DNA from 2 places in the Mesorhizobium sp. 01N446 genome. Region 2 is predicted to be linked to the other one. Evidence: riboswitches for the same ligand, from Rfam matches in the RefSeq annotation. Region 2 holds a riboswitch; the other holds the start of a gene.

Region 1 (6,242 bases), on a different contig from region 2:
CGGTTCGGTCGAGGAAATCGCGGTCGTGGCTGACCAGGATGACGGTGCCGGCGAAGCCGGCAACCAGTTCCTGCAGCAATTCCAGCGTCTCCATGTCGAGATCGTTGGTCGGCTCATCGAGCACGAGGAGGTTCGCCGGCCGCGCCAGCACGCGCGCCAGGATCAGCCGCGCCCGCTCGCCACCGGACAATTCTCGCACCGGCGTGCGCGCCTGCTCCGGCTTGAACAGGAAATCCTTCATGTAGGAGACGACATGGCGTTGCTCGCCATTGATGACGAGGTTTTCGCCGCGCCCGTCGGTGAGGTATTGCGCGAGCGTCTCCTGCGGATCGACCGCCTCGCGCTTCTGGTCGAGCGTGGCGATTTCCAGGTTGGTGCCGAGCCGGACCGAGCCGGCGTCCGGCGCCAATTCGCCGGTCAGCATCTTCAGAAGCGTCGTCTTGCCGGCGCCGTTCGGCCCGACGAGACCGACGCGGTCGCCACGCTGGATCCGCGTCGAGAAGCCCTTGACCACATTGAGATCGCCAAAGCTCTTCTCGATGTTCTTGGCTTCGATCACCAGCTTGCCGGACTCGGCGGCGTCGCTCGCCACCATGTTCGCGGTGCCTTCGGCGCCGCGATGGCCGCGAAAACGCTGGCGCATGGTCTGCAACTCGCCCAGCCGGCGCATGTTGCGCTTGCGGCGCGCCGTCACGCCATAGCGCAGCCAATGCTCCTCGCGCACGATCTGGCGGCCGAGCTTGTGCTGCTCGCGCTCTTCCTCTTCCAGCACCAGGTCGCGCCATTCCTCGAAATGGCCAAAACCCTTGTCCAGCCTGCGGGTCTGGCCACGGTCGAGCCAGACAGTGGCGCGCGACACGCGCTCGAGGAAACGGCGGTCGTGCGAAATGACGATGAGCGCCGAGGAGGTGCGCACGAGCTCCTCTTCCAGCCATTCGATGACGGACAGGTCGAGATGGTTGGTCGGCTCATCGAGCAGCAGAATGTCGGGTTCCGGCGCCATGACACGGGCAAGGGCAGCGCGCCTGGCCTCGCCGCCCGAGAGATCGCCCGGCCGTTCCTCGCCCGACAGGCCGAGATGCTCCATCAGATAGGAGGCGCGGTAGGGATCATCTGCCGGACCAAGTCCCGCCTCGACATAGGCGCGCACGGTGGCAAAGCCCTCCATGTCGGGCATCTGCGGCAGATAGCGGACGGTCGCCGAAGGCTGGCGGAACACCTCGCCGTCCTGTGGCTCGATCAGGCCGGCGGCGATCTTGAGCAGCGTCGACTTGCCGGATCCATTGCGGCCGACCAAAGCGATCTTGTCGCCGGCCGAGGCTGTCAGGGCGGCGCCATCGAGCAGCGGCGTGCCGCCGAAGGTCAGTTTTATCCCGTCGAGATTGAGAAGAGGCGGAGCCATGTCAGCTTTCAGGTAATGGATACGGATGCGCAAGCAGCAACGCGCGGCCGTGGCCGAGCGCGATTTCGAGGCGGCCTCCGGTCTTGTCGAACTTGACCTCGTTGGAGATGGTCAGTGACGAACCGAAGGCCACCTCGACCTGGTTCAACGGCCATTTGGCGCCGGTGACGGTCAGGCCGGCAAGTTCGGAGAAGCCGAGGATGGAAAACAGCGTGCCGTCGGCATAGTCGAAGCCGGCCTTTCCCAACAGCAGGGGCACGCCTTCCTGGGCACCGCTGGTCAGCAGCACCTCCGTCCCGGTCTCAGCCAGGCGCAGGGCAAGCGCCAGATGCAGGAAGGCATGGTCGGCGCGCTTGCCGCCGAACGCACCTGCCAGCACAAGGCGGGTCGCGCCGCGCTCGAGGGCCGCGGCGATGGCCAGTTCGCCATCGGTCTTGTCCTTTTCCGCCGGGAAGGTCCGGCGGGGGACGGCGGCGAGCTCCTCCGGCAGATCGGCCGGCACCGAATCGAAATCGCCTACCCACAGTTCCGGCACGAGGCCGAGCAGCCGTGCATGGCCGATGCCGGCATCCGCGGCGATCACGCGCGTGCCCTCGACATGGCGGTCGAGCCGGGGCGTGCGGATGAGATCGCCGCCAAGCAGGATGGTGAATGTGCTCATATCGTGTGGCCTGTACCAGCCCGGCACCGGAAACGGAAGGCCGGCAAACTGCCACTTGCGCGGTTCCTCGGCCGGGCCTATGTGTCGAAACGCTCTAACGGGGTGCCGGACGCGATCTTCGCGGACCGGCTGAGAGGCAATCTCGCCAACCCGCTGAACCTGATCCGGTTTGTACCGGCGGAGGGATTAGACGTTTCGGACAGTCCGACGCCTCAATTCCTTTCAATTCGAACGAAGGAGGCGCCGATGCGCACGCTTTTATCCGCTCTTGTCTCAGCCCTGGCTGTGGTGTTGTCCGGGCCGGCCTTGGCCAAGGACAAGCTCACCGTCTACACCTATGAAAGCTTCACCGCCGACTGGGGTCCAGGCCCCGTGGTGAAGAAGGATTTCGAAGCCCAATGCGGCTGCGACGTCGAGTTCGTCTCGGTTGCTGACGGCGTCGCGCTGCTCAACCGCGTCAAGCTCGAAGGCGCCTCGACCAAGGCCGATATCGTGCTCGGCCTCGACACCAATCTCACCGCCGATGCCAAGGCCAGCGGGTTGTTTGCGCCGCATGGCGTGGTGAGCGACGTGAACGTGCCGGGTGGCTGGAGCGACGATACTTTTGTTCCCTTCGACTACGGCTATTTCGCTGTCGTCTACGACACCGAAAAGCTGAAGACGCCTCCCAAGAGCCTGAAGGAGCTGGTCGAAGGCAGCGCCGACGACAAGATCGTCATCCAGGATCCGCGCACCTCGACGCCGGGCCTCGGGCTGCTGTTGTGGGTGAAGTCGGTCTATGGCGACAAGGCGCCGGAAGCTTGGGCCAAGCTCAAGACGAAGGTGCTGACCGTGACGCCGGGCTGGAGCGAGGCCTATGGCCTGTTCACCAAGGGCGAAGCGCCGATGGTGCTGTCCTATACGACGTCGCCAGCCTACCACATGGTCGCCGAGAACACGCAGCGCTACCAGGCGGCTTCCTTCGAGGAAGGCGAGTATCTGCAGATCGAGGTCGCCGGCATCACCACCACGGGGGCGAAGAACCCGCTGGCGGCAAAGTTCATCGCTTTCATGACCGGCCCGAAATTCCAGGACGCGATCCCCGAGACCAACTGGATGTTCCCGGCCGGGAAGACCGACAAGCCGCTCAACCCGGCCTTCGACAAACTGGTCAAGCCGACCAAGACCTTGCTGTTCAGCCCCGAGGAGGTCGCCGCTAACCGTAAGGCCTGGGTCGATGAATGGCTGGCGGTGATGAGCAAATGAGCGCGCGCTTCACCCTCCCCCTTGTGGGGAGGGTCGATCCGCGAAGCGGAGCGGGGTGGGGGTGCCGACGCTGAGCCCAGACTCACCCCCACCCCGGATCGCGGACACCGCTTTGCGGCATCCGCGATCCGACCCTCCCCGCAAGGGGGAGGGTGGAAGGCGCGCGTCCTCTGACTCCCGCGTTCGCGCCGGCATCCTCGCGCTCGCCGCGATCACACTGCTGATCGGCGGCGCGTTTGCCGGTCTGCTCGTCGAAGGCGCCCATGACTTTTCGGGCGCCTGGGCGGCCTTCGATCCCTACCTGCTGCGCGTCGTGCGCTTCACGCTCTGGCAGGCCGCCCTATCGACGCTGCTTTCTGTCGGCCCGGCCCTGTTCGTGGCGCGCGCGCTGTCGCGGCATCCGCGCTTCTTCGGCCGCGCCTTCATCCTGCAGCTTTTCGCCGTGCCGCTGGCGCTGCCGGCGATCGTCGCGGCGCTCGGTATCCTGGCGCTCTACGGCCGCGCCGGCTATTTCGCCGGGCTGTTCAGCGCCGTCGGCGGCCAGGGCTGGCCAGGCATATACGGCCTGTCCGGCATTCTCGTCGCCCATGTCTTCTTCAATCTGCCGTTGGCGACGCGGCTGTTCCTCGAGGCGCTGCAGACCATTCCCGCCGACCAATGGCGGCTGGCAAGCCAGCTCGGCATGGCGGCGCGGCCGGCCTTCCGGCTGATCGAATGGCCGACGCTGCGCGCCGCTCTGCCGGGTGTCGCCGGGCTGGTCTTCATGCTGTGCATCACATCCTTCACCATCGTGCTGACGCTGGGCGGTGGGCCGGCCGCGACGACGCTGGAGGTCGGCATCTACCAGGCGCTGCGCTTCGATTTCGATCCGGCGCGAGCGGTCGCGCTGACATTGCTGCAGATCGCGTTGACCTTCATCGTGGTGCTGGCGCTGACGCGGCTTGGCGCCAATGTCGTCGGCGACACCAACCTGCCGGTCGCGCCGCGCCGCTATCTCTCCGTCAACGGCACCGAGACCATGCTGAACGCCGCGCTCATCGTGCTGGCGCTGCTGTTCGTTATCGGGCCGATGGCTGCCACGGTGATTGCAGGGTTGGGTGCCGATCTCGGCCGGCTGGCGGGCGAGGCCGCTGTCCGGCAGGCGACGCTGACCAGTGCGTTGCTGGCCTTCCTGTCGGCGCTGCTTTCGGTGATGCTGTCGCTGGCGCTGACCATGGCGCGCCGGGCACTCGCGTTGAACCGTCGCGCCGGTCCAAGAGCGCTGCTCGAACATGCCACGGATACCGGCGCGGGTTTTGTGCTGGTCGTGCCGCCGATCGTCATCGGCGCCGGCTGGTTCCTGCTGCTGCGCCATGCCGGCGATGTCTTTGCCATCGCACCGGTCATGGTCGTCACCGTCAACGCCGTCATGGCGATGCCCTTCGCGCTGCGTGCCGTCCGCCCCGCCTATGATGCGGCGAGCGAGCGTCACGAACGGCTCTGCGCGCAGCTCGGCATTGCCGGCTGGGCGAGGCTGCGGCTGGTCGACTGGCCGTCATTGCGGCGTCCGCTCGCCACGGCCTTCGCTTTCGCCATGGCGCTGTCGCTCGGCGATCTCGGCGTCATCGCGCTGTTCGGCAGTGATTCCGTGCAGACCTTGCCCTACCTTCTGCTTTCGCGCATGGGCAGCTACCGCACCGAGGACGCCGCCGGCCTGGCGCTGTTGCTCGGCCTGGTCTGCCTTGCCTTGGTGCTGGCGGCGGATTGGCTGGGGAGGGAAAAGGCCGGCAATGTCTGACGGGGCGATGAGAGGGAAGGGTGTTCCGGTGCGGCTGGACAAGGTCTCGTTCAGCTATGGCGAGGCGCCGCTCGCCTTCGATGTCGCTTTCGCGGCTGCCGAAATCACCGCCATTATGGGGCCGAGCGGTTCGGGCAAGTCGACGCTGCTCAATCTGGTTGCCGGCTTCGAGGCGCCGCAGTCGGGCCGCGTGCTGATCGGCGGGGCCGATGTCGGCGCCGATCCTCCGGCCGCGCGGCCGGTGTCGATGGTGTTTCAGGAAAACAACCTTTTTGGCCATCTCTCCGTCGAGCAGAATGTCGGGCTCGGCCGCTCGCCGTCGCTGCGGCTGACCGAGACCGACCGCGAGGCGATCGCCGGCGCGCTTGCGCGCACTGGCCTTGGCGGCAAGGAAAAGCGCTTGCCGCGCGAACTCTCAGGCGGCGAACGCCAGCGCGTCGCGCTTGCGCGGGTGCTGGTGCGCGATCGGCCGGTGCTGCTGCTCGACGAACCCTTTGCCTCGTTGGGTCCGGCCTTGCGCGATGATATGCTCGATCTGGTCGCCGGTGTGCACGCCGAACGCGGCATGACCGTGCTGTTCGTCACGCATCAGCCTGAGGATGCCCGCCGAATCGGCCAGAATGTGGTGTTTCTGGACGATGGCGCCATCGCGGCCATCGGCAGCGCGGACGATTTCTTTGCCGGGGCTGGTCCGGAGGCGTTCCGGCGCTATATCGGCACAAGTGCCGGCAATGCCGTATCACGAGATATTGCCCGGAAGCGGACATAATTTACGGTCAAACCGATCTCAGGCGATGGGACGCTTGCTTGCCATGGCAGAAGTAGTGTGGCTAGGTCCGCCCTACTGGTCCGGCACAGGCCGTGATTTGCCTACTGCACCCGTCACATGCCCCGAGGGACGTGTGACGGGTGCCGTAGAAATTTGTTTTTTTGCGCATGACAGGTTCCGAAGATCGCCCCCGATTTTCCTGTTCATGCGCCGGGACCTGAAAGGAAGCCGCTCTGGCGATCGGCGTCGACAAGCTGCGAATGAATCCGCTGGTGCGCTTTCTGGCGCTGGCCGGCTTTGCCGTGGCGCTGGCAAGCTGCCAGATGTTCACGCCTCCGGAGGTCCAGGAATCCGGCTTCCAGCCGTCCGACAGGCCGATCACCGTCGA
Region 2 (23,893 bases):
GCTGTCGCGTTCGCATGATCTGCTCGTCACCTCGGAGTGGGCCGGCGCCAGCCTGTTCGACCTGATCCAGGAACATCTGAAGCCTTTCGGCCGCGAGGAGCAGATCCTGCTTTCCGGCCCGGTCCTGACGCTGCAGTCAAATGCGGTGCAGAATCTCGGCATGGCTTTCCACGAACTCGGCACGAATTCCTCCAAATACGGTGCGCTGGGCAGCGACGACGGCCAGGTCGAGATCACCTGGACAATCGGCTCAAGTGCCCAGGGCTCCGGCACCCAAGACTTGGGCGCCAAGGACTTGGGCGCCAAGGACTCGGCCACCAGGAGTGCCGGTGCATCGGGCGGACGCGAATTCCAGCTGTTCTGGACCGAGACATCCACGCCCCGCCCCGGCGACAATCGCGAGGAGAGCGCGCGCAAGGGGTTCGGCACCGTCGTGCTGCAGCGGGTGGCGCCGCAGTCGCTGGGTGGTTCGGCCCAACTGGAGCGCTCGCCCGGCCGTCTCAGCTGGCGCCTCAGTGCGCCGCTGGCATCGATCATCGTGCCGCAAGCCGGCATTGATGCCGACGACGGCGCAGCGCTGGGCTTCGGCATCTGAACGCCCCGGGAAGATTGGTGTCATCCGCAACCGTATCGGGAGGCACGTCTCCTGGCGGCAGGCGACGCAGGGCGGACTGATGTTTCAGGCTCCGGCGTCGCGCCAGTGTCGTCAACAATTCGATAGCTTGCTGTGTGTTGGACACGTTGTAGGTGGCGCCGGCCACACCGACCGAAACCACCACCGGCCTGGAACCCATGCGGCCATCCCGCTGAAGCAAATCGTCGGAATTCGCGTCAGAGGATATTGGTTGTGACCTCGACGATGATCGCGGCGCCATCCAATGTGCCGTCGGGGACATGCACGACGCGCGATACTCTCAGGTCCTGCTGACTTCCGTCGACCGACAGCGAAACGCTTTCTCCAATGCGCGGAACAGCCTGGAAAATGGCGTCGGTGGCGTCCGGCCGGTTGTCGATGGATATGCGGCAGTTTACGGTCACGGATCTCTCCTGTCTCTGGCAGACCCCGGACGTCAACGCCGTGGCGATAAAATGGTTTCAGGAGAACCGGCCCGGGGCTGTCGACAATTGCTTCCACGGGCAATCGGCAACCGATGTACCGGTTTGATGGAACATTAGTTCTTTCTAATAGTTTCTGTAGTCGGCAGGGTGGGGGCATCCCCTGCTGAAGATCGGTTCTCCGATCGGCCCGCGCGCCTCTGGCCGAGAGCGCGGGCTTCTTCGAGCCGACAGAACGGGGCGGCGGCCCGGCACACCTGGTTGGGATGATAATGTGCCGGGCCTAACCGGCGTGGGGCGGCTGCCGGCTGGCTATATATGCGGCATGGCTAATATATAGAAAGCATTCGAATGAAGGAGGTGTATATCGCGATTGGATAAAGTAGCGGAACGTCCAATGGACGATACCGGAACCAAAGCGGTTACGTCAGACCTTTGCGCGAGGTGGTTGGGACCTTGGTCCCCATGGGAAAAGCCCGCCACAGGAGCGACCTGCAGCGGGCTTTTGGAGTGGCTACATCCCAAAGGAATCGACCGCTTGTGGTTATACTGTGAACCGCGTGTCGGCTTTAGCCTATGGTGTGATCACGGAAGGCACGCGCGGGGCAGGCGTCACAGAGACGTCCGGCGGACGTTCGATAAAGCCAACGATCTGATTGTGGCTGGTTCCCGCTCATGGGCTCGAACCACGATTCACGCCTTCAAAGGGCGCTGTCCTACCATTAGACGAAGCGGGAGAAGCTCGGATGCTTATGCCGTCAGTAAGGCGAAGCGTCAATTCGGGAAGTTATTGACAGGCTCCTCGCAGCGATAGACCGGGCAGTGCCCGTCGCGCGCCGGGATGTAGGCCGACATCGGCACTTCCGGCCAGTCGCATTCATTGCCGAACTGCCTGACATAGCGGTCATAGGTGTCCGGTCCCGTGGTCAACACCACGGCACGGCGGCTCTGGATCATGGCCCGTATCTCGGTGCAGCTCATGCCGCGGCTGTCGGGTCGGGCTTCAGCGGCAGCAGTTGCCGCGAGCACGGCGCCCAAGGTGATCAACAGGACAGGAAGGCGAGCGGACATGGCGGCTTCTCTTTGGTTCGGGTGCAGCATGCATAGTCCCATAAAACCCATGATGTGTCCGCCGGTTCCGCGACGGGCCGCGCATTGCGGGTGCCAAGGCGCTGCGCGGGGCCGCCGGCGCAACCAAATCAGGCGTCGCGCATTGCTGGGCATGGACAGCAGGCAGCCCAACGAAACGCCGCAATGGTGGCCCGGAAACGAGGGCCGCGAAGCCATGTGCTGTTCCTTCTGCGGCGGCCGCGACCACCGCTATGAGGAGTGCCCGCAAAGGGCCGATCCGCCTGCGGCCCCATCCAAGGACGATACGGAGAAACCTCGCTGACCGGGCCCGTTTGGCGGGAGCGGGATAGCCCGGCCACCGTTTGACCGCTTCGCAGGTCATAAGCAACGACGTCGACCGCCAGGCCAGGGAACCGCCGTCCGTCGGCCACGTTGTCGCCGGCAGGCCTTCGGAGAAAATCATGGAACAACTCGTCGAGGAATTTGGCCATCCGACCTATACCTCGTTTCCGGTCATCGCGGCGCGGCTGCTGCTGGCGGCGCTTTACGGCGCGGTGATCGGCTTCGAGCGCGAATGGCGCAATCGTCCCGCCGGGCTGCGAACGCATATACTGGTGTGCGTGGCCGCCGCCACCTTCGGTATCCTGACCATCGAGATTGTCCATGCGCCGATGTTCGCGCAGGGTGCCGTCAAGGTCGATCCGATCCGCGTGGTCGAGGCGGTGACCGCCGGCGTCGCCTTCCTCGCCGCCGGGTCGATCCTGTTTTCGCGCGGGGAAGTGCACGGGCTGACGACAGGCGCCGGCATGTGGCTCGCCGGCGCGATCGGCGTCGCTTGCGGCCTTGGCCTCTGGCAAGTGGCCGGCCTTGCCACGCTGATCGTGCTGATCGTCGCTGGGCTTGTCTATCGGCTCGGACCACGCATGCAGGGCGTAAAGGGCGAACGCCATTCGGCATCTCCACCCTCGAGCGGCCGCGCGGGCAAGGTCGACCGCTAGACCCGGTCCGGTTGGCCGAAGAAATCCTCCAATGCCCGCGAGGTTTGTGCTGGCGCCTCCTCGGGGAAGAAATGGCCACCGGGCACGGAATGGCCGCGGACATCATCGGCCCAGCCTCGCCAAAGAGCCAGCGGCCCGCCTTCGCCCGCATACCAATCGGCAAGCGCGCCTTGCCCGCTCCACAGCGCCAGAACCGGGCAGCGGATGCGCCGGCCGGCGGCCCAGTCGGCATGGTCGTGCTCGCGGTCGAGCGTCGCCGCCGCGCGGTATTCCTCGCAGATGGCGTGGATGTGGGCGGGATCGCGCAAAGCATCGACATAGGCCTGGCGTACGTCGGGCGGAAACGCCGAGGGCGACGACCCCCAGCCTTGGAGCGCATTGTCGACGACCGCCTCGGCGGATCCCCGCAGCATCAACTCCGGCAAGGGCTCGGGCTGGGCCAGCAGCGACCAGGGCCAGTAGCCCTGAGCCAGTCTGGCGTCGGCCCGATCCCACGCGTCGGCCGTCGCGACGATGTCCAGCACCGCAAGCTTTTCAACGCGGTCGGGATGATCGAGCGCCATGCGGTACGCAACCCTGCCACCGCGATCATGGCCGGCGACCATGAAACTGCCGAAGCCGAGTTTGGACATCAGGGCCGTCATGTCGGCGGCCATGGTCCGTTTGGCATAAGGGGCGTGAGCGCTGTCCGACGGCGGGCACGAGCTGGCGCCGTAGCCGCGCAGGTCGGCGCATATGACGGTAAACCGCCTCGCCAATTCAAGCGCCACGTCGCGCCACATCAGATGGGTCTGCGGGAAACCATGCAGGAGCAGCAGCGCCGGGCCGTTGCCCGCGCGGCGGATGAACAGGACGGCCTCGCCGGTATCGATCTCCATCGTCTGAAAGTCGCGGAACATGCTGGCGCCTCCTTTCCGGCAACGGCCGGAGGGCGGATTTGGTTGCCGGGGCGCCCATCTTTGTTGGCCAACCTTTCGGGCAGTCGGGCGTTGTCCCTGCGAGGAGGGCCGCCGCGGGCGGCCGTCAAAGCAAAAGGAGGCTCAGATGAAACCTCTGGCCATCGCGTCGCTGATGCTGGCCCTGGCGGTGCCGGCGGCGGCACAGACGGATCAGCAGGGTACCAACAACCCCACCCCGCAGGCCGACAAATGCCGGATCCAGCCGGATCAAGGCAAGCAGCAGCCGGAAAGCGGCAATCTGACCGAAAAGCTCAATGATTGCGGCGGGGTGCTGAAGCCGCCGGCCACCGGTGACCAGGGCATGGCCACGCCGGCGCCCGACGAGGGCAAGACACCAGTGATCAAGCCGGGCCAAGTGCCGCCTCAGCTGCCAGCTCAGTAGAAGACGGGCTGGCGGCATTATTCCGCAAGACGGAACCTCGTATCGCGGGAAACGTTTCTTTCAAGAATTCAATTTTGAAAGGACGGGGCCTTGAGAGATATTGTCAGCACGGCCACATTTATTGCCTCTATCGCCATCGTGATCGCCTTGGTGCTGATGGCGCCGAAGAATTTTGGGTTCGAGACCTCTCATCCGATCGTGAATGGCGATCTGCCGGCGCAAAAATAGGGGCAAAAGCAGGCGAAGGGGCATCTCCTGCTTTTTTGTTGTGTGAAACCTAGCGAACCAGCACGCCGGCATGGTCGCACAGCGCCGTAAAGGCTTCCTGCGCCTGTGCCGTGGCGTCCTTGTCTTCCAGCGCCGCCTCGATCTTTTCGCGCGCGGCCTGGTAGAAGGGACCACGGCTGGCATGCGGCCAGTCGATCAGGATTTCACTGGCGTCCTGGAGGGTCGCCACCTCACGGATCGTGTCCGAGGCATGTGGCTTGATCCGCACCGGTGTCGAAAGCATCACATCGGTCATTTTTCCCGCCTCTGGTTTCCGCTATTGGAGGATGCGGGCTTCGCGTGCGGCGTCGATCATCGCCCGCATCGCCTTTTCCGGCGGCGTCCAGCCGTCCAGCGCGTCGCGGCAGCAGCGCAGCGCCGCGTGGTATCGCCGGCCCCGGCCGGCCGGCCAGTCGCCCAGGCATTCCAGGCCCTCCCAGGCACTGCGCACCACGCGCTCGCGCTCGGGGGCGAATTTCAGACGGATCGGTCGGGGAAACATCTTGTCGTTCAACTAAATTCTCCGTGGCAGGTCGCCCGACAGTGACCGTGGTTTTTGGAACGTCGGCACTCATGAGGGGCGCCGGATAACGCCGCCGGCAAGGGAGGGTTCCAGGCCCGAAAGATCAATTTTCAATCGTGCATGACGGCGTCCGACAGAGGTCGTGGCGCCGGCGGAGCGGCGCCTTCCGGCGTAGGCACGTCGACGGGCCGGTCGTGGTCGAACTGTTCGGCGCCGGGCAAGGCATGCAGCCAGGTCTCGCGGCGGCTGATCCACAATTCGTATTGCGGCTCCAGGTCGGTCGGCGCGACGTCGAGGCTGCCGAGCATCACCTCGACTTCATCGTCGCCGACCCAGGCGACGCGGCCGCCGCAGGTCGGGCAGAAGCTGCGCGTGCCATAGGAGGCGACTTCGCCGGATGTTTCGAAGGCATCGCGTGGCCATATGGCGAAGGCCGAATAGGCCGAGCCGCCGGCCTTGCGGCAGTCCTTGCAGTGGCAAAGGCCGACGCGTATCGGCTGGCCCGTGGCGACGAAATGCACGCCGCCGCACAGGCAACTGCCGGTTCTGCGTGTGGTGTCGGACATGATCGCGGCCCTCCCTCGGTCTGGCTTTCGTCAGTCTGGCACGTTGCGGGCCGGGCGGCACAGATGCACGTTGGCCATTTTGTTGGCCGGGACAAGACATGCCGTTCATCGCACCGCCCGCCGGGATTGGGCTACCAACCCGGGCGATGCGGCCCGCAGCATCCTTCAACGCAAGGCCGGCAAAATGGTTGCGGCTCGCCGCCGGCTATCCGCGTGCGGCCATGTGGTTGTCGAGCTTCTTGCGCGACGGGCCATAGCGCTTGATGATGGTCTGGGCTTCGCTCTGCGGGATGCCGTATTTGCGCGCGAAGGCGGCGACCTCGTAGGTCTCCTCGCTTGAAACCAGCTTGCGGTCCTGTTTGATCTTCGATTTGTCGTCGGGCATGTCGGGCCTCGTTTCCTGTCAGGCGCATGATCACGCGGACATCCGTATATAGGATGCCGTGGTCAGACATAACAGCGATCGGGGCTGCCGGTTCCATGGCGGACAGAAGCCCGACGCGGATCGCAGCCCGTCAGGCCGATGCGGAGGCGGGACCCGCGGCATGGGGTTCGGACTCGGCGCACTCGGCGCAAGGCGCGCTGGCCCCGGGACAGCCGCGCTGGTGCGTGCCGGCGGGACAGCAAAGGCCGTTGGAGCTTGTCCAGCGCGGGCATTGGAAAACCTGCCCGGTGCCGCCACAGCCGTTACACTCAAGGACCGGTGACCGGACCAGATAGGACTTCGTCCTGAACCTGACGCTCGCGCCCACGACTCAACCCACCCCCAATAGATCACCGGACATGCCGGTGTATTAGCCCCAGCTTACGATACCACGTTGCGGGTTACGGACAAGTTTCGGGGTCGTTAATTGTTGGTGAATGCCGGCTTGGCGGCCTGGCTCTTCGCCCTCAAGCCGGCTTCAGACGCCTGGCGAAGGCCGGGGCCGGCAATCCTGCTGCCATGATCCCGAACGGATTTCGGGAGGGATCATGCCTTTGGTTCAAAAAGCTCGACCAGATTGCCGGACGGATCTTCACAAAGGATCTGGCGGCCGCCGGGGCCCTCGACGATGTCGTTGCGGAACGGCACGCCCGCCTCGCGCATCCGGGCGGCGAGCGCCGGCAGGTCCTGCACCTCGATCGCGATGCGGTTCCAGCCGCCAGGCTCCGGCGTGCGGCCATCCGGCATCGGTCTCGCCGCCGACGCCATCGGGCCGGCGAGCCAGAACGTCAGGTCGTCGCGCCTCAGGATGGCCATCGCCGGGCCGAACTGCTGCCGCAGGGCGAAACCAAGATGCCTGGTGTAAAATTCCGTCGCCAACGCGACATCGCTGACGAGATACCGGACCGTCGCCATAGGCTGGCTCTCCTCTGATCAAGCACCCATTGTGAGGGTAGCTTTCGGGGCAGGTCGCGGCAAGCCTGAAGGCCGGCGACGGCGTCCTGCCGGTGAGCGCCGGACCGCTGCCGGCGTCCCTCGCGGCAGCACTTGCAGGACAAAAATTTCAGGCCGGTGTCGGAACCGCGCGGCATCGCCCGTCCTTGGGTCGATATCCATCGCAACCCTGGAGAGACAGCATGCCGGACATCATTCAATCGCCGTGGCAGACCGCGGCCCTTCTCATTGCCCGCCTGATCTTCGCCGCCGTCTTCCTGATGGCGGTGACGTTCAAGTTCATGGGCATGGGCGCCACCGCCGGCTTCATCGCCGCCGCCGGCTTTCCCTTCCCGCTCTTCCTCGCCTGGTGCGCGGCGATCCTGGAGGTGGCGCTGGTGCTGTGTTTCCTGAGCGGCGCCTTCTTCACCCAGGCGGCTCTCGTCGCGGCCGGCTATGTGCTGTTCCTGGGCTTTGCCTTCCACGGCCCCAGCCACTGGGCCGGCAACCAGGCCGAGTTCGGCTTCTTCGTCGACCATTTTTCCTTCATGGCCGGACTGCTGTTCGCCGCCGTGCACGGGCCGGGCAGGGTGCTGGCGCTGAATTTGGGCTGGCCGGGCAGGGCGTGAGAACCTCACATCTGATCGTTGTAAGGCTCCTTCATCTGGCCGACCATGCGGGCCAGTTTCGAGAAGGACGGCATGTCGGCCTCCGGCTGGCACTGGTTGGCGAGTTCGAGCAGCCGGATCGGAAAATTGACGGCGTCGCGGCTCGACGCCGACATGCCATTGGACCGCTCCTCGCCGGTCTCGCCGGCCTCGGCCTTCCGCAGAGCGATATCGATCTCCTCCGATGTCAGCACCCCCTTGCGAACGAGCACATGGTTGATCGACGCGACAGCCATCAGCAGGCCTTCGAGTTGCAGATTGGCGACGTTCATGGTGATTGCTCCCTCCATTGACCAAAGGGGAAACGCGCCAGCGGCGTTTCCGATCCGAAGCCGGACGCGGAGCCGGTTCCGGCCGGGGATGCCGGGCAAGGCGCCGGCTCGTGCCCGCGGCCTATTCCTGGGTCAGCCGCTCGCCATATTCGCGCCACACCGCCTTGACCTCCAGGCTGCCGAGGCGCGGGATCGACGGATCGCCGCAGGTGACGGTGACGGCGTCGATGTCATAGTTGGGGTAGGCGTTGGCGACGAAGCGGATCGCGTCGCCGAGCGAGTTCACGCGGATAATCGGATCAGCCTGGCCCTGACCGGTGCTGCGCACACCGGACACCGTGGCTGGAGCATGCCGCATCCTGAATACGGATGCCATGGCTGGCCTGTCCATCGTCCTCTCCTACAAGGCCGTACGACGCGAATCATTCCATGAGCTTCAACTGATGGTCCCACAGCTGCCGGCTGATGAAAAGCCGGCTAGCCAATGCGGGCTTTCGGGCCGCCGGATGGTGCTGCCGCGGTTGTCGGCAGTTGTGCTATGATTTTGCCCATGGTGCCGATTTGCGCCGATGACCCGCCGCGAGGCGGTTTTGTTTTTCAGCGCGCTCCCTGAGCGATGCCGATAGGAATTTTTTCTTAGAAATCCTTGACCGGGTGAGGGCAGCCATGCTACATATTTGTCCATGGTGCTGATTTGCGCCAACGACCCGCCGCCGAGGCGGGTTTTGTGTTTTTGCGTGGTGCTTCCGTATTTTGGAGACGTTTCCGGTCGTCAGTCGAAGGTCGAAATCGGTATTCGCTTGACGACCTTAAAGGTCGGTTCCTTGGCCGACAGAACGTTAAGGCAAGTCCAACCGGTCACGAAGCGATAATGTGTCGCCGGGTGCTGCGTGAACTTCCACGTCTCTGACTGCGTCGTCTCAAAGGTGGATCCTTCGACCCTATAGGCGAAGTGGTTGGAAACCAGCCCTTCCTTGGGCGTGCTCTCACTTTCCGTGCTCAACGGCATTTCATCGAGAATGCGGACGATCACCGAATGATTCTTGAACAGCACACGCAAGACGTGGTGTTCGTCGCCGGGGATTATGAAGTCAGCGACGACCGCGTCATCCGTCCAGCGCAGTTCGCGCAGGTCGCTTTGAACGCAATCTATTTCCGGTGTCACGCTGATGGGATGGTATCGAGTCAATCGGTCCGCTTTCTATCCGGCTTGGCACTTGGCCATGGCAACGCTGCCCCCTTGTGATTGAACCATATTGTCCGAGCCTTCAAGAGACTAACCATGACACGCTATGCCACGATCATCACCGACGATGTCGGCCGCGAAATCGTCAGCGCCGTTGGCGAATTCGAGGGCGCGGCACCCGAGCCGCGTTTGGGCCGGGTCGAGTTGGTCGCGCCCGGCGTGCTGATCGGCATGGTGCGGGACGCCGCCGGCGGCTTTGGTTTTCCGCAAGCCGGCATCGGCGGGCAGGCCATCGGTCTCGTCTTGGCGCGGCTCAAGGCGCAGGCGGCAAAACGCAATGGTGCCGCAAAACCCGCCGCGGCGGCAAAGCCGAAGCGCGCCAAGCGGGCGAAGAAGAGAACCCGCTCGAAGAAACCGGCCGGATTGATGCTGAAGGCAGGCAGGGCGGCCAGCGAAGCCGCTGCACAGACGATGGGCCAGATCGATGGCTGACGGCACTTCTGACCAGCCGGCGCGCCGCAAGGCAGGGCCGGCAAGGCGTAAGCCTGCCCGCGAGGCGGTTGCGCGAAAACCCCGTCCGAAGCGGACTAAGAAGACACTGGGCGATGATTTCCTGGCTGCCGTGCGTGCGGACTTCCGCGCATATGGCGCCGGCGTCATTGCCGAGGTGCGGGCCGACAAGCCGGACCAGTATCTGAAGATCGTGCTGTCGGTGCTGCCGAGGGATTTCGATGTCGCCATCAACCATCTGGATGCCTTTTCGGATATTCTGTTCGAGCTGATCGTGCGGAAATTCAGGCCGGCGACGGAAGACTGAAAGGCCGGACAGGCCGGCCTCTGTATTGCTGATGGCCGTGGCGGCCTTAGGCCCCGATCTAGATGCCTCTCAATGGAATCTGGTTTTGAAGACGCGAAAGACTTCGCACCAGAGGTGGAAATCGGCCGGTCGCCCGGCGAAGTGTGCTTCCATGGCACAGTAGGCCGCCGCGGTTTGCGCTTCCGGCCCATAAAGCTCGATTGCGGCAATTACAGCATCGTTAGGATCGGCAAAATCTGAAAGCCTCAGCGCCGCGCCATTGTCTGTCCGGAGCATCGAACAACACCTTCTGTTCAGCGCCCTCATGCCGCATATGTGGCGCAAATCACGTCACCTGCGGCCCAGCGGCTTGGTTGCTAGAGGGGACTGGCAGCGGAAGGCCACTGGGCCTGACCGGCAGGGCCATGAGGATGGCGGCGCCGACTGGCGACATATATGCACCCCTGCTCATACCAGCGAAACATGCGAACGAAGGAAGGGCAACGCGCGCTGGTTCCTGCCGGCGGGCTTTTCGTATTGGGCACTTTCGTCCTCAGTCTCCTTTGTCGCGTCTCCAGGAACACTAGAATTTGGCCCGCCGCGCCTTTGCTGGGGCGGAATGGAGCGCCAATCGAATGATGCGCCGGCCTCCCGTATCATTGCAAAATGGATGGCCGGCATCGTTGGGGAAACCGAACTGATTTCGCTCTCCAGGCAGCCGCTCGTGGATCGCACGTCGCCGGCATTCGGAACTGAAACGGGCTTCGCAGCTTCTATCTGAGCGAAGCTTAGTGAGGCAGGCCTAATGTTCAGTGACAAGGAAACCCGATTTTTGGAAGCTGGGCTGTTCATGGCGGTGCCGCTCTCAATCCTGATCGCGGTATTGCTGGTCAGCCTCACGTTTGGCTGGTTTGGATGACGGATTGCACGCGGCTTGCGGAAGCCCGGACCAGCTTCCGAGGAATAGCCCCAGGCCTTGCCCTGCGCCCGAGAATTCGCGCCTGACGGCTCGATCGAGTTAATGCCCGCCTCGGCTCACGCCGGGGCGGGCTTTTTGCGTTTGTGGCTTCGGACCGGCCACTGTTATATCGCGGTGCTAGGTTGCCGAACTTGCGGCGGCGTTGATCCAGCCCGGGGTGACGGATGCAGATTGAACGATATGACGGGGACCGCGAAATATTGTTGCCGCTGTTTGCCCTTGCCGACGATTCTCCCATGCAGGTTTCCAGCTATATAGATGAGGGCGAGGTGCTGGTCGCTCGGGAGGGCAACAGGATCATCGGCCACGTGCAGCTCATGGAGACAGGCGAGGGCGGTGTCTTCGAGCTCAAGAGCCTGGCGGTCCGTCCGGCAAGGCAGAGCGAAGGGTTGGGGCGCGCCCTTGTGGCGGCGGCAATCACCCGCTGCCGCGAGCGCCACGGCCGGCGCCTGATCGTGTCGACAGCGGCGGCCGATATCGGCAATTTGCGATTTTACCAGAGACAGGGCTTTCGGATGTGGCGCATCGTGCAGGATGCGTTCGGGCCATCGACCGGCTACCCCGAGGGTTTGATTGTGAACGGCATTCCGTTGCGCGATCAGGTGGTCTTCGAACGCGACCTCGGCACGGATTGAGGGGATCGTCCGCCCGCTCCAGCTTCGGGACCCTAGCAGACCATCCAATAGCCCGCTCCGGTTCGCCGGGGCGGGCTATTTTGCGTTTCTGACCTAGGCCAGGATGTTGACGGCGCGGGCCGCGACCAGTGCGATCGTCAGCAGCGAGATCATCGCCTCAGCCATCATCAAAAGCTTGGCGCGTTGTGAAAGCGGCAAGGTGTCGGTCGGCGAAAACGCCGTCGCATTGGTGAAAGCGAGGAAGAAATAGTCGACGAAGCCTGGCAGCCAGTCGCGGATCTCGCGGTCGTTCAAGGTCATTTGCGGGAACAGGAAATCGGATTGGGCGCGTTTGACGAGGCCGCAGGTCGGCGGTCCGCCGCGGTCGGTGCTCCAGAACCACAAGGCAAAGACGATGACATTGGTGACCCAGATGTTGAGCGCGTCGATCAGCAGCGTCTGGCCGCTGGACCCGGCATGGCCCGCCAGCAAGGCGCGCACCAGGAACACCAGCGAACCGCAATTCATGATGCTGACGACGCCGGTCATCACCAGCGCCGTCCTGCGGATCATGACGCGAAACCGGCCGACCAGATACCAGTGCTCCTGCTCGACCGCCTTCTGGGTGGCGACCTGTGTCCAGGCGGTGGCGACCGACAGAGGCACGAGCAGGGCGGCCTCCAGCGCCGGCGCCAGCCAGCGGGGCCCAAACGAGAGATCGTTGATCACCAGGAGCTGCAAACAGATAATGACGAGGACGGCCGCACGCGCCAGCCAGAAGTCGAGCGCGCGGTGGTGGATGACGGCATGCTGGTGACGCATCGAATATCCGGGATGTTCAGATAGGATCAGATGGGCAGGCTGTTCTGCCGGGGAGGGGCAACGGAGCGCCGAAACTCCCGCTCAATCTTGGTCTTGCAATGGCCTGCAAGTATACTTTTTCGTAAGCTTTGAGGTTGGGGCTGTTCGGCAAACCGGACGATGTGGTTTAAGCGCCGCATGGTGGGAATAGACGACTCCATGGATGGTTGGGCGCCGGCGGGGCCGACTGCCGCCGGCCTCGACTCGTCATCGGTCTGGCCCGGCCTGCTTCGCCATCCCTGGTATTTGCTGGCGCTTCTGTGCCTGGTGCAGATCGTGTGCTGGACGGTGGTGCCGGCATTGATCGACCCCGCGCCGCCCGGCGATGTGGTGGAAGGGTTCATGTGGGGCCGCGAATGGGTGCTTTTGACCTACAAGCACCCGCAGCTTCCCGGCTGGCTGCTCGAAACCAGCCATCTTCTGACGGGATCATTCCACTGGCCGCAATATTTGCTCGCCCAGCTGACGATTTCGTCGACCTTCGTCCTGGTCTATCTGCTGGCCCGCGACATGCTCGGACAAAGCCGGGCGCTGGCTGCCGTGCTTTTGATGCCCTCGGTCTATTTCTTCGGCTGGCCGACCCCGCAATTCAATCATGACTACGCGCAGATGCCGTTCTGGGCGGCCATCTGCTGGCTGCTTTGGCGCGCCGGCCGTGGTGGCGGGCCTGGCTGGTGGCTGGCGCTCGGGCTGGTGTCGGGCGTCGGGCTCTATGCCAAGTTCTCCACCGGCCTGCTGCTCGCCTTCGGCGCGCTCTGGCTGCTGTACGACGCGCGCGCGCGCAGCCGGCTGGCGACGCCTTGGCCGTGGCTCGGCTTTGCCGTTTTTCTAGCGGTGGCTGCGCCGCTGGCCATCGCACTCTACCGCATCGATTTCCTGCCGCTGACCTATTTCGCCGACCGCGACGCGTGGGTAACCGAACACCGGGCGCGCCTCTACTATATCGGCGTCCAGCTGGCCGGCCTCTCCGGCTTTCTCCTGGTGCTGGCGATATCGGGGCTGCTGCGGCGTTCGCCCGCTCCCGAAGCTCCCGTCGAACGCGGCATTCTGGTCTATCTCGTGTGGATGGGGCTTGGGCCGGCGACCCTGATCATGGTGGCCTCGTTGTTCACCGGCACCGGCGAGTCCTGGGGGGCGCCGATGTACAATCTTGTCGGCGTCACGGTGCTCGCCTTCCTCGGCCACCGGCTCGGCGCCATCGAGATGCGAAGGCTGGTGATCTGCGCGTTCCTCTGCATCGTCACCATGTCGGGCGCCTATGCGACCCTCCGCTGGACGGGCTGCAATTTGCGGGGACGCCTGGACGCTGTCTGCTGGCCGGCGCAGCCGATCTCGGACGAGGCCGAAGCGGTCTGGCACGCGGCGGCGCCCGGCCGGCTCGACATTGTCGGCGGCGATACTCAGGTGGCCATGCTGGCGGGCCTCAATGCCTATGACAAGCCGTCGATCTTCACCGACCTCGATATGCGGTTCGCGCCCTGGATCACAAGGCAGCGTTTGCGTGACCACGGCATGCTGATGGTTTGGCCGGGGCAGGGCGTGCCGCCGCAACTGCGGACATGGCTGGGCAAGCTCCCGGTCAAGACCGTTCTCTTCAATTGGTCGCGTACGGCGCCGCCTGTGCAGATCAGCTTTTCCGCCATTCCACCCGGCACGCTGTATATGCCGCCTGCCGTCGACAGCCGGACCCGGCATCGGCGCAACTGAGAAACCGCTCGATCCCCGACCGCGTCGTGATATCGTTCTCTCACGGCGCGTTGTTTCCCCGCGACTGGACGAAGCGGACGAGAATGCCCATCTATCGGGAAATCCAATTTTGTCTGCGCAATTCCTGGCGGGAAACCGCCGCATGAGTTGGAATTGCCTTTTGAGGAGACGTGACATGGCGACTTCGACCGAACGCGCAGTGCTTGCCGGTGGCTGTTTCTGGGGCATGCAGGATCTGATACGGCGCTATCCCGGCGTCAGCTCCACGCGTGTGGGCTATAGTGGCGGCGACGTTGCCAACGCCACCTATCGCAACCACGGCACCCATGCCGAAGCCATCGGGATCAATTTCGATCCGGCGGTGATCAGCTATCGCACGCTGCTGGAGCGCTTTTTCCAGATCCATGATCCGACGACGCGCAACCGCCAGGGCAACGATGTCGGGATGAGCTACCGCTCGGCGATCTACTATACAAGCGACGAGCAAAAGCGCGTCGCCGAAGACACCATCGCCGATGTCGATGCTTCCGGCCTGTGGCCGGGGAAGGTCGTCACGGAAGTCGCGCCGGCCGGCGCCTTCTGGGAAGCCGAGCCCGAGCACCAGGATTATCTGGAGAAATATCCAAACGGCTACACCTGCCATTTCGTCAGGCCGGGCTGGAAGCTGCCGGTGCGCGAGAAGGCTGTCTCATAAGGTTGGCAAAAGCAGCGCGCCGATTGTCTAGAGCAATTCCAGGAAAAGTGTGAGCGGTTTTCCGTCCGGAATTGCGTCAAAACAAAGGGTTGGAGCGGTTCGCCGTTTCCATGAAACGGTGGAACGCTCTAAGTGGCTGCGCAACGCTTTGCGATCGTTGGGAGTGATATCGAAAGCCGCCGGATGTCTGGCGGCTTTTTCGTTTTTGGGGCAATAACTTACTTGCCGCAGTTGTTGTCGTTCACGGTGGCCGCCGTCAAATTGCCGTTTGCATCGGTCTGCGCACCTTGCGGGTTGGTCGGGCAATTCCGATCCGCATTGGAGTTCATATCGCCCGGCGCGATGGTCGTGCTGTTGGTTGTTGCCGGATCGACCCAATTGGGCGAAGCTGGCGTGCTCGGGTCTACAGTCACCGACTGGCCGCTGCCGCCCGACCCATCCATGCCGTTTGCGGCGTTGCCTTGCGCCATCGCTGAAGTGGCAAGCGCAATGGTGAACGCCGAAGCCGCGAGGATTTTCATGAACATGGTTGTGTCTCCATTTCTGTGAACTCGTCGTGTTGCGACTGGTGGGACAACCTCTCGGCTCGGCGAAGATTCCCCATAGAATTGCGACTGCGCGGCATCGTCAGAGTCCGCGCAATGGTCAGAGCTGGTGCAACACTTTTGGCCCAGTGCGCTGAAAAAACGGCTTCCCCTTCCGTTCGAATGGTGCTTTAACGCGCTCATCCACAGGGGTGCTCCGTACGGTCGGGGCTGAGACGGGGGCGGCAAGCCCACAGACCCTAGAAGCTGATCTGGGTAATACCAGCGGAGCGAGGCGGGCGATGTTTTCAGGCGCACAGATTTCCCTATATCCCATGGCCGACGATTTCGTCGGCGTCATCTTGGGCGCGCTCGGTGCGCTCGATCCCTACCGGGACAGGCTGAGGATCGAGACCGACGACATCTCGACCTTGCTTGTCGGGCCACCTGAAGTGTTGTTCCCGGCGCTGCGCGACCTGTTCGTGTCGGCGTCGCAGAGCGGCAAGCATTGTGTGCTGTCGGCCGCCATTTCGCGCGGTTGCCCGGGCGAGCCGGACGATCCGATCTGCCGGTCCGACGCGTTTGGCGGGCCAGTCGGGCCGCTCGGTCCGCGCAAGGAGGCCGCCATCGCCGCCGTGCGAGATGCTGCCACCACCGGCCAGCCGGCGGCGGCGCAATTCTCGCTCTATGTGATGGGCACCGGCGACCACATGGACGAGATCTATGGCTGCATCGATTTCCTGAAACAGTCCGGCGTCTATGATCGCTCCAAGAATTTCTGCACCAAACTGCGCGGCGATAGCGGGGCGATCTTTTCGGCGCTGAACGAAGCCTTCTGCCGCTTCGGGCCGGGCGCCGGTCACGTAACCCTCGACGTCACGGTTTCCGCCAACAGCCCCACCGCTGTCTGAACAGAACGCGTTTTCTTCGCGCGGCCGTCAAGGTTGTTCTATCGTGCTCTCATCGTCATCCAGCCGCCCGCGGCAGCTCGCGGGCTACTTCACCAAGGCGGCACCAGCCGTGATGTCGGTCGGGCTGCTGCTCGTGGCCTGGGAACTCTACGCCACCTATTCCGGCATCAAGCCGACGATCCTGCCGGCGCCCTCACGCGTCTTCGAGCAGGCGATGCTCAATCGCGAGGCGCTGATCGGCAACGCCATTCCCACCATCCGCGCGACGCTGATCGGCTTTGCCTGCTCGCTGGGGGCCGCCTTCGCGCTGTCGATGCTGGTCGACTTCTTCCAGCCGCTGCGGCGCGCGCTGTATCCCGTCTTCATCATCAGCCAGACCTTGCCCCTGGTGGCGATCGCGCCGTTGGTGGTGCTGTGGTTCGGCTTCGGTTTGGCGCCGAAGATCATGCTGGTGGCGCTGGTCACCTTCTTCCCGATGCTGGTGGCCCTGGTGCAGGGCTATGAGGCGACCGAGGTGGAGATCGGCCAGATGCTGCGCGCCATGGGTGCAGGGCGCTGGCGCTTCTTCGTGCTGGCGCGGCTCCCTTCGGCACTACCCTATTTCTTCGCGGGCTTGAGGATCTCCATCACCTATGCCGTGGTCGGCGCCATCTTCGCCGAATATGCCGGTGCGGCCAAAGGGCTGGGCATCTACATGCTCAACGCCAAGAACAATTTTCGCCCCGATCTGGTGCTTGCCGCGGTCGGTGTCAGTGCGGCGCTCACGCTGATCCTGTTTGGGCTGACGGTGCTCTTGCAGCGCCTCGCCATGCCCTGGGAGCGGGCTGACCGGCAGCCGGCAGGGAAGGGGCCGTGGCAATGAGCCGGCTCGAATTGCGGCATGTGCGCAAGGCGTTTGGCGGGCTCGACGTGCTTGCCGACATTTCGCTTAGCGTCGGTGCCGGCGAATTCGTCTCGATCCTTGGGCCTTCGGGCGCCGGCAAGTCGACGCTGTTCCAGCTTCTGACCGGTGCCGAGCATGGCGAGGGCGAGATGTTCTTCGACGGCACGCCGCTCGACGACCATGGCCGGCATTTCGCGTTCATGCCGCAGCGCGACGCGCTGATGCCGTGGCGGCGTATCCTCGACAACGCGACGCTCGGGCTCGAAGTGCAAGGCATCGGGCGCAGGGCGGCGCGGGCGCGTGTCGCGCCGTTGTTTGCCGAGTTCGGGCTTGCCGGCTTCGAGCAGCATTTTCCGGCACAGCTTTCGGGCGGAATGCGTCAGCGCGCGGCGCTGCTGCGCACGGTTGTGCAGGAGCGCGACATGCTTTTGCTCGACGAGCCGTTCGGTGCGCTCGACGCACTGACCCGTGCGGCCATGCAGCGCTGGCTCGAGCGGATGTGGCGGCATCACAACTGGACGGCGCTGCTGATCACGCATGATGTGCGCGAGGCCGTGTTCCTGTCCGACCGCATCTACGTGCTGTCGGCGCGCCCGGCCCGTGTGCTGCGTGAAATCAGCGTGCCATTGCAGCGCCCGCGCGATCCGACCGGCGCCGCCGCGTGGCAGGCCGGCGCACTCGAGGCCGAGATCCTCGACATTTTGCTCAACCCGCAACCATCCAAAGGACATGACCATGACTGACCTGACGCGCCGGCAGGCTTTGCTGCTCACGCTTGCCAGCGGTGTTCCGCTGATCGCCGGAGCGAGCCGCTCCTTCGCGGCAACGCAAAAAGTCACCGTCGCGCTGGACTGGACGGTCAACACGAACCACGTCGGGCTGTTCGTGGCGCGCGATAAGGGGTTTTACCGTGAGGCCGGCCTCGAGGTCGACATTCTGCCCTACAGCGACACCGGCGCAGGCACGCTGGTCGCCAACCGCGTTGCCGATTTCGGCATAAACGGCACCATCAGCCTGTTCACCCAGAAGACCGCCGGCGCCGATTTGAAGGCCGTCTACGCCGTGGTGCAGTCGGAAACCGGCCGCGTGGTCTTCAACGCGGCGCGCAGCGAGATCAAAAGTCCCAGGGATCTTGACGGCCTGACCTATGGCGGTTTCGGCAGCGCCTGGGAAAACGCGCTGATCTCGACCATCATCCGCCACGACGGCGGCAAGGGCAATTTTGAGACGGTGACGCTCGGCACCTCCGCCTATGAAGCGCTGGCCAACGGCTCCGTCGACTTCACACTCGAGGTGTCGACCTGGGAGGGCGTCGAGGCCGAACTCAAAGGCATCAAGCAGCGCGGCTTCGTTTATGCCGATTACGGCGTGCCCGATGAGCACACGACGCTGATCTCGTCGAGCGAAGCCTATCTCCAGGCAAACCCGGCACTGGCCTCGGCCTTTGTCCAGGCAACGCGGCGCGGCTATCAGTTCACCGTCGATCATCCCGGGGAAGCCGCCGCGCTGCTGATCGCCGCCAACAAGGATGCCCTGACCAATCCGGCATTGATCGAGGCGTCGCTGAAGGCGCTGATCGACGGCCACTATCTGCGCGCGGAAAACGGCGCCATCGGCACGATGGATGCCGCCAAGATGGATGCGATCGGCGACTATCTCTTCAAAGCAGGCATCTTGCGTGACGCCGATGGTAAGGTTCTCGCGCAGCGCCCTGATTTCACGGGGTATTTCAGCAATTCAACGCTGGGCTAGGCTGCTGCGGTCCGAGCCCTAAGGTTCCGCGAGCCATCCGAGCTAGTTTGCGTCTAGGGCTGCAGCCTTCTTGCGGTCGGCTGCTGCCCGCTTGTGGTTGCCCTTGGCTTCCCAGGCCCGGCTTCGTGCTTCATAGAGACTGGCAAAGTTGGGATCGAGCTTGATGGCCTTGCTGAGGTCGGCAATGGCCCCGTCGTAGTTTGCCCTGGTTGTCCGGATCACCCCCCGGCCATAGTAACCATAGACGTTATTGTGATCGAGGCTTAGCGCCTTTTCGAAATCGCCGTAGGCGCGGGCGTCGTCATGATTTCCCATCCGCACGAGTCCGCGATCGGCATAGACCTTGGCTTCGGTAGGGGCGAGCTCGATGGCCTTGTCGTAGTCGCTAAGTGCCCTGTCGTAATCCTCTTTCAAGGCATAGTTCTGGGCGCGGCCGTAATAGGTCGCGGCATAGGTCGGATCGAGCGCGATCGCCTGGTTGTAGTCGGCGATGGAGCGATCGTAGTCCTGCTTGGCATTCCAGGCCAAGGCGCGGGCGAAATAGGCGTCATGGAATGCGGGATCAATGGCAACCGCCTTGTCGAACTGCACGATGGCGCCGTCATAATCGTCCTTCCCAAGCAGCGTCTGACCCTTGGTGAAAAACGCCTTGGCGGTCTTCGGAACGGTATTGCGCGATGCGCCCGAACCGGTGGCTGAATTGCTTGCGACCGCCGCATCGCGCTCCTTGCGGGCATCGGCATAGTTTGGGTCGAGGCGCAGGGCTTCATCGAGATCGGCGATGGCGCGGTCGTATTTCCGCTTCTTGTTCCAGCAGAAACCGCGATTGTACCAGGCTTCCGCGTCGGTCGGCCGCAGGCCGATCGCCTTTGTGGAATCGGCAATGATGCGATCGCAATCATGTTTGGCGGCCCAGCCGCGGCTGCGCAGTATATAGGCGTCCGCATTATTGGGCTGTATCGAAATGATCGTGCTCAGATCCGCGATGGCGCGGTCGATGTCGCCCCTCTGCTGCCAGAGCGAGGCACGATAGAAATAGCTGTCGATGAAGTTCGGGTCGAGTTCTATTGCCTTGTTGTGGTCCGCCATCGCCCGGTCGGGATCGCCCTTCAGCGCGAAGGTGAAGCCGCGTAAACTATAGGCGCGGGCGTTGGATGGGTCGGCAGCAACTGCGATATCGTATTGTTCGATGGCCCGGTCGAACTGTTTTTGAGAGCGCCAGATCGTGCCCGACTCGATGGCATCTTCGGCCACCTTCTTTTGAAGCTGACCGGCCTGTGCGGAGGCGGGCGCTTTCGCCTTCGCCGCCACTGCGACCTTGCGGCCTTTGCGGGCGATGGCCAGCTTTGGATCGAGCTTGAGCGCCTGGTCGAAGTCGGCGATGGCTTGGTCGTAGTCGCCCTTGGCGAACCAGGCGCTGCCACGCCCGAAATAGGCAGGCGCGTAGCCGGGTTCGATTTCGACCGCGCGATTGTAGTCGGCGATGGCGCGATCCAATTCGTTCTTCTTGTCCCATGCAATGGCGCGGCCGAGGTAAGCGTCGAAATAGGTTGGATAGAGCTCGATGACTTTGCCGTAATCGTCGATAGCGCCATCGTAATCACCCTTCTCGGCACGTGAAAGTCCTCGTCCGACATAGGCGGCGGCCTTCTTTGGATCGAGCGCGATGGCGCGGCTGTACTCGGCGATGGCGCGATCGTATTTGTGCTTTTTGTAGAATGCATCGCCGCGATCCATGAAAGCCCTGAATTTCTTGGGATCCGATCCGACGGCAGCCGGCCCGGCGCCGCCCTTCTTCAGGGCGGCCACGGCCGCTTTGCGGGCGACCGCGTAGTCCGTATTGCCCGGATAGAACCTTATCGCCTGATCGAAGTCGGCAATGGCGCCGTCATAGTCCTTGCTGTCGGCCCGTTCTACGCCGCGCCCGTAATAGCTGGGGGCATCCTCGGCATCGATCTCGATCGCCGCCGAATAGGCCGTGATCGCGCGCTGGGCGTCGCCCTTCACGTGCCAGGCCATGCCCATGCAGAAATATGCATCCAGCACCTTCGGATCGAGCGTGGCGGCCCGGCCGCAATCGGCAAGAGCACCTTCAGCATCTTCGGTCGTGGCCTTGGCCATGCCCCGGCGAACATAGGCAGAGACCAGATTCGGGAGGCGCTTGATCACCTGGTCGTAGTCGTCAATCGCCCGATCGTAGGAACGCTTGGCGTGCCAGGCTTTGCCGCGGCCGAAATAGGCAAGGGGGCTGTCGGGGTCGAGCGCGATCGCCTTGCCATAGGTAGCGATCGCCTGGTTATACTTGCCGGCATCCGACAGGCCGTCGCCGTGCTGCACAGCGGCCAGGACGCGCGGGTCGGTCGCCTGAATGAGCTCGGCCATCTCGGCGGTCAAAAGCTTGCGATCGGACTTGATATCGTTGCCGGCGTCCTGCTGAACCGTAGGTTCGGTGCCGGGCTGCAACTCGGCTTTCGCTGCCACCGCCGCCTTGCGGCTGATGAGATAGTCGGCATTGGCCGGATCGAGCTTGATCGCCTGGTCGAAATCGGCAATGGCGCCGTCATAGTCCTTCCTGCCGGCTAGGGTCATGCCACGCCCATAATAGCTCGCGCCATCCTTCGGATCGATCTCGATCGCCACGGAATAAGCGGCGAGCGCACGGGCAGCGTTGCCCTTCGCCTGCCACGCCATGCCCTTGCAGAAATGTGCGTCGCGCGCCTTTGGATCGAGCGTGGCGGCTCTGTCGCAATCGGCGAGAGCGCCATCGACGTCGCCAAGGGCGATCTTGGCGAGACCCCGGCGAAAATGCGCCGCGGCAAAATTGGGGGCGCGTTCGATGACCTTGTCGTAGTCGGCGATCGCCTGCTGGTAGGCGCGTTTGGCGGCCCAGGCCTTGCCGCGGCCGAAATAGGCGAACCGGTTGTTCGGGTCGAGCGCCATCGCGTGGTTGTAGGCGCCGATCGCCTGATCGTACTTGCCCATGTCCAGGAAGGCATCGCCCCCAAGGATCGCTTCCAGGGCCTGAGGGTCGGTCGCCTCCAGGGTCCTCGCGGCCAGCGTGTCCTGCGTGGCCGTTAGATCGGGAACGACGGCTGGCGGCGTCGGCTGTTGCGTGTCCGGCAACGGTGGCGGTTTGCCGTGGTTACCCGCAACCTGTCCACTGCAGCCTCCCGCCCATTTTGGATCGAGTTCGGCGGCGCGGCGGCAATCCGCCGCTGCACCGACCATATCGCCCTTCAGTGTCCTGGCGCCGGCCCGGCTGAAATAGGCTTCAGCGCTCTCGGGATCGAGGCGGATCGCCTTATCGAGATCGAGCAGTGCCCCGTCGACGCCATATTTTGCGAGGCGCGCCTCGGCGCGTTCGAGCAGGATTTTTGCGGCTGCCGGGTCCCTCCCTGTGGCAACCGACGGAGCTGTTTCGCCCGGGGCGTGTTGGCTGCAAGAGCCTGCGCGCTTCGGGTCGAGTTCGATGGCGCGCCGGCAGTCGGTGGCGGCAGTGGCGTAATTTCCCTGGGATGCCTCGGCAAGCGCCCGGTCGTAGAAGTCCTCGGCGTTGTAAGGATCCAGCTGGATCGCAAAGCTGAATGAATCTATCGCGCCTGCGACGTCGCCTTGCACCTGCTGTTCCAGTCCCCGTTTGAGATTCCCGGCAACGAGTTCGGAGTGATCCTCGTTGGGGTATAGTTGCAGCGGTTCGTACACAGGGGACGCGGCAGGCTTGGGTGTCTGCGGCACGGCCTTCGCGCCCACCGGCCCCGTGTCGCAGCCACCTGCCTTTTTCGGATCGAGCTCGACGGCCTTTTGGCAATCGGCGGCCGCGCCGCTGGCGTCGCCGCTGCGGGTGCGCACCAGGGAGCGACCGAAATAGGCCCTGGCATAGTTCGCATCAAGAGCGATCGCTCTGTCGAAATCGGCTATGGCGCGATCGTTGTTGCCTTTGCTTGCCCACGCTACGGCCCGGTAATAGTAACCGTCGCTACCAGCGGCATCGAGTTCGATTGCCTTGCTGGTGTCGGAAATCGCGCGTATCCAATTGTTCTTGCCAAGCCAGGCGGCACCGCGGCCGGCATAGGCGTCGGCGTTATTTGGATCGAGGCCCAGCGCAACGTCATAATCGGCGATGGCGGGATCGAATTCGCCCGTGGCGGCGCGGGCAATGCCGCGGTTGATATGGACGATCGCGTCCTGCGGATCGATGCGGATCGCCTCGTCATATTCGGCGACGGCGCGCACCAGGTCGTTCTTCCTGTCCCAGGCGATCCCGAGGCTGGCATGCGCCTTGCCGTTGCCGGGATCGGCCTCGATCGCCTGCTGAAAATCGAGAATGGCCGCATCGGTCTTGCCTTTGCGCAGGAAGGCGGCGCCGCGGCTGGAATAAGCATCGCTGGACGATGGTTCCAGGCTGATGGCGATGTTGAAATCCGCGATAGCCCGCTCGTCATCCCCCTTGTCGTACCAATCGGCTCCCCGGTTGAAGTATGGCGAGGCCTGTTTTGGATCGAGCGCGATCGCCTCGCTGTAGTCCGCGATCGCTCGATCTTGATCCTGCCTGTCGTCCCAGGCGACGCCTCGATAGAAGTAGGCCATGACGCGGATGCGCGTCATCTCCGCGGTGTCCTCGGCAATCGGCGTGCAGGCGGCGAGGCGCTTGTCCGGCTCGATGTCCTTGCCGATGCAGGTAGCATAATCCTTCTCAGCCGCGAGCGCCGATATGTTGAGGGCAAGAATGACCGCGAGCCCAGCCAACAGCCGGCTGGGCGAAAGCTTGATCGGCACAGGCAATCCGATCGCGACGGCAGGCAGCCGTGCGCCTCTCCAGCTCGCCATATCGCTGGTCCTCCCCCCCAAAAATCCTGGTCCGCCTCAG

What was found. Region 2 has a riboswitch for thiamine pyrophosphate ahead of AC1DPX_RS11845 (YkoF family thiamine/hydroxymethylpyrimidine-binding protein). Riboswitches for the same ligand answer to the same signal wherever they lie in the genome.
Region 1: linked by a shared signal. The riboswitch ahead of thiB (thiamine ABC transporter substrate binding subunit) and the one ahead of AC1DPX_RS11845 (YkoF family thiamine/hydroxymethylpyrimidine-binding protein) in region 2 are both predicted to bind thiamine pyrophosphate.

The regions. Positions count from the first base shown of each region.
Region 1 is NZ_JBFTRA010000001.1:1,501,506-1,507,747, forward strand. It holds gene AC1DPX_RS07230 (ABC-F family ATP-binding cassette domain-containing protein) at 1-1,402, opposite strand, end outside; gene AC1DPX_RS07235 (thiamine diphosphokinase) at 1,404-2,063, opposite strand; TPP riboswitch at 2,152-2,266, shown strand; gene thiB (thiamine ABC transporter substrate binding subunit) at 2,310-3,308, shown strand; gene thiP (thiamine/thiamine pyrophosphate ABC transporter permease) at 3,421-5,085, shown strand; gene thiQ (thiamine ABC transporter ATP-binding protein) at 5,078-5,854, shown strand; gene AC1DPX_RS07255 (M48 family metalloprotease) at 6,115-6,242, shown strand, end outside.
Region 2 is NZ_JBFTRA010000002.1:731,241-755,133, reverse strand. It holds gene AC1DPX_RS11970 (sensor histidine kinase) at 1-595, shown strand, start outside; gene AC1DPX_RS11965 (hypothetical protein) at 832-1,038, opposite strand; tRNA gene AC1DPX_RS11960 (tRNA-Gln) at 1,720-1,793, opposite strand; gene AC1DPX_RS11955 (hypothetical protein) at 1,831-2,127, opposite strand; gene AC1DPX_RS11950 (MgtC/SapB family protein) at 2,589-3,125, shown strand; gene AC1DPX_RS11945 (alpha/beta fold hydrolase) at 3,122-4,024, opposite strand; gene AC1DPX_RS11940 (hypothetical protein) at 4,170-4,466, shown strand; gene AC1DPX_RS11935 (hypothetical protein) at 4,557-4,694, shown strand; gene AC1DPX_RS11930 (DUF982 domain-containing protein) at 4,744-4,989, opposite strand; gene AC1DPX_RS11925 (DUF982 domain-containing protein) at 5,011-5,247, opposite strand; gene AC1DPX_RS11920 (GFA family protein) at 5,367-5,822, opposite strand; gene AC1DPX_RS11915 (DUF3606 domain-containing protein) at 6,028-6,207, opposite strand; gene AC1DPX_RS11910 (VOC family protein) at 6,793-7,161, opposite strand; gene AC1DPX_RS11905 (DoxX family protein) at 7,383-7,808, shown strand; gene AC1DPX_RS11900 (hypothetical protein) at 7,814-8,119, opposite strand; gene AC1DPX_RS11895 (hypothetical protein) at 8,241-8,510, opposite strand; gene AC1DPX_RS11890 (hypothetical protein) at 8,892-9,308, opposite strand; gene AC1DPX_RS11885 (hypothetical protein) at 9,402-9,797, shown strand; gene AC1DPX_RS11880 (hypothetical protein) at 9,790-10,122, shown strand; gene AC1DPX_RS11875 (hypothetical protein) at 10,192-10,398, opposite strand; gene AC1DPX_RS11870 (GNAT family N-acetyltransferase) at 11,245-11,715, shown strand; gene AC1DPX_RS11865 (hypothetical protein) at 11,809-12,516, opposite strand; gene AC1DPX_RS11860 (glycosyltransferase family 39 protein) at 12,715-14,262, shown strand; gene msrA (peptide-methionine (S)-S-oxide reductase MsrA) at 14,438-14,956, shown strand; gene AC1DPX_RS11850 (hypothetical protein) at 15,175-15,483, opposite strand; TPP riboswitch at 15,679-15,792, shown strand; gene AC1DPX_RS11845 (YkoF family thiamine/hydroxymethylpyrimidine-binding protein) at 15,783-16,391, shown strand; gene AC1DPX_RS11840 (ABC transporter permease) at 16,435-17,253, shown strand; gene AC1DPX_RS11835 (ABC transporter ATP-binding protein) at 17,250-18,017, shown strand; gene AC1DPX_RS11830 (ABC transporter substrate-binding protein) at 18,010-19,026, shown strand; gene AC1DPX_RS11825 (tetratricopeptide repeat protein) at 19,069-23,853, opposite strand.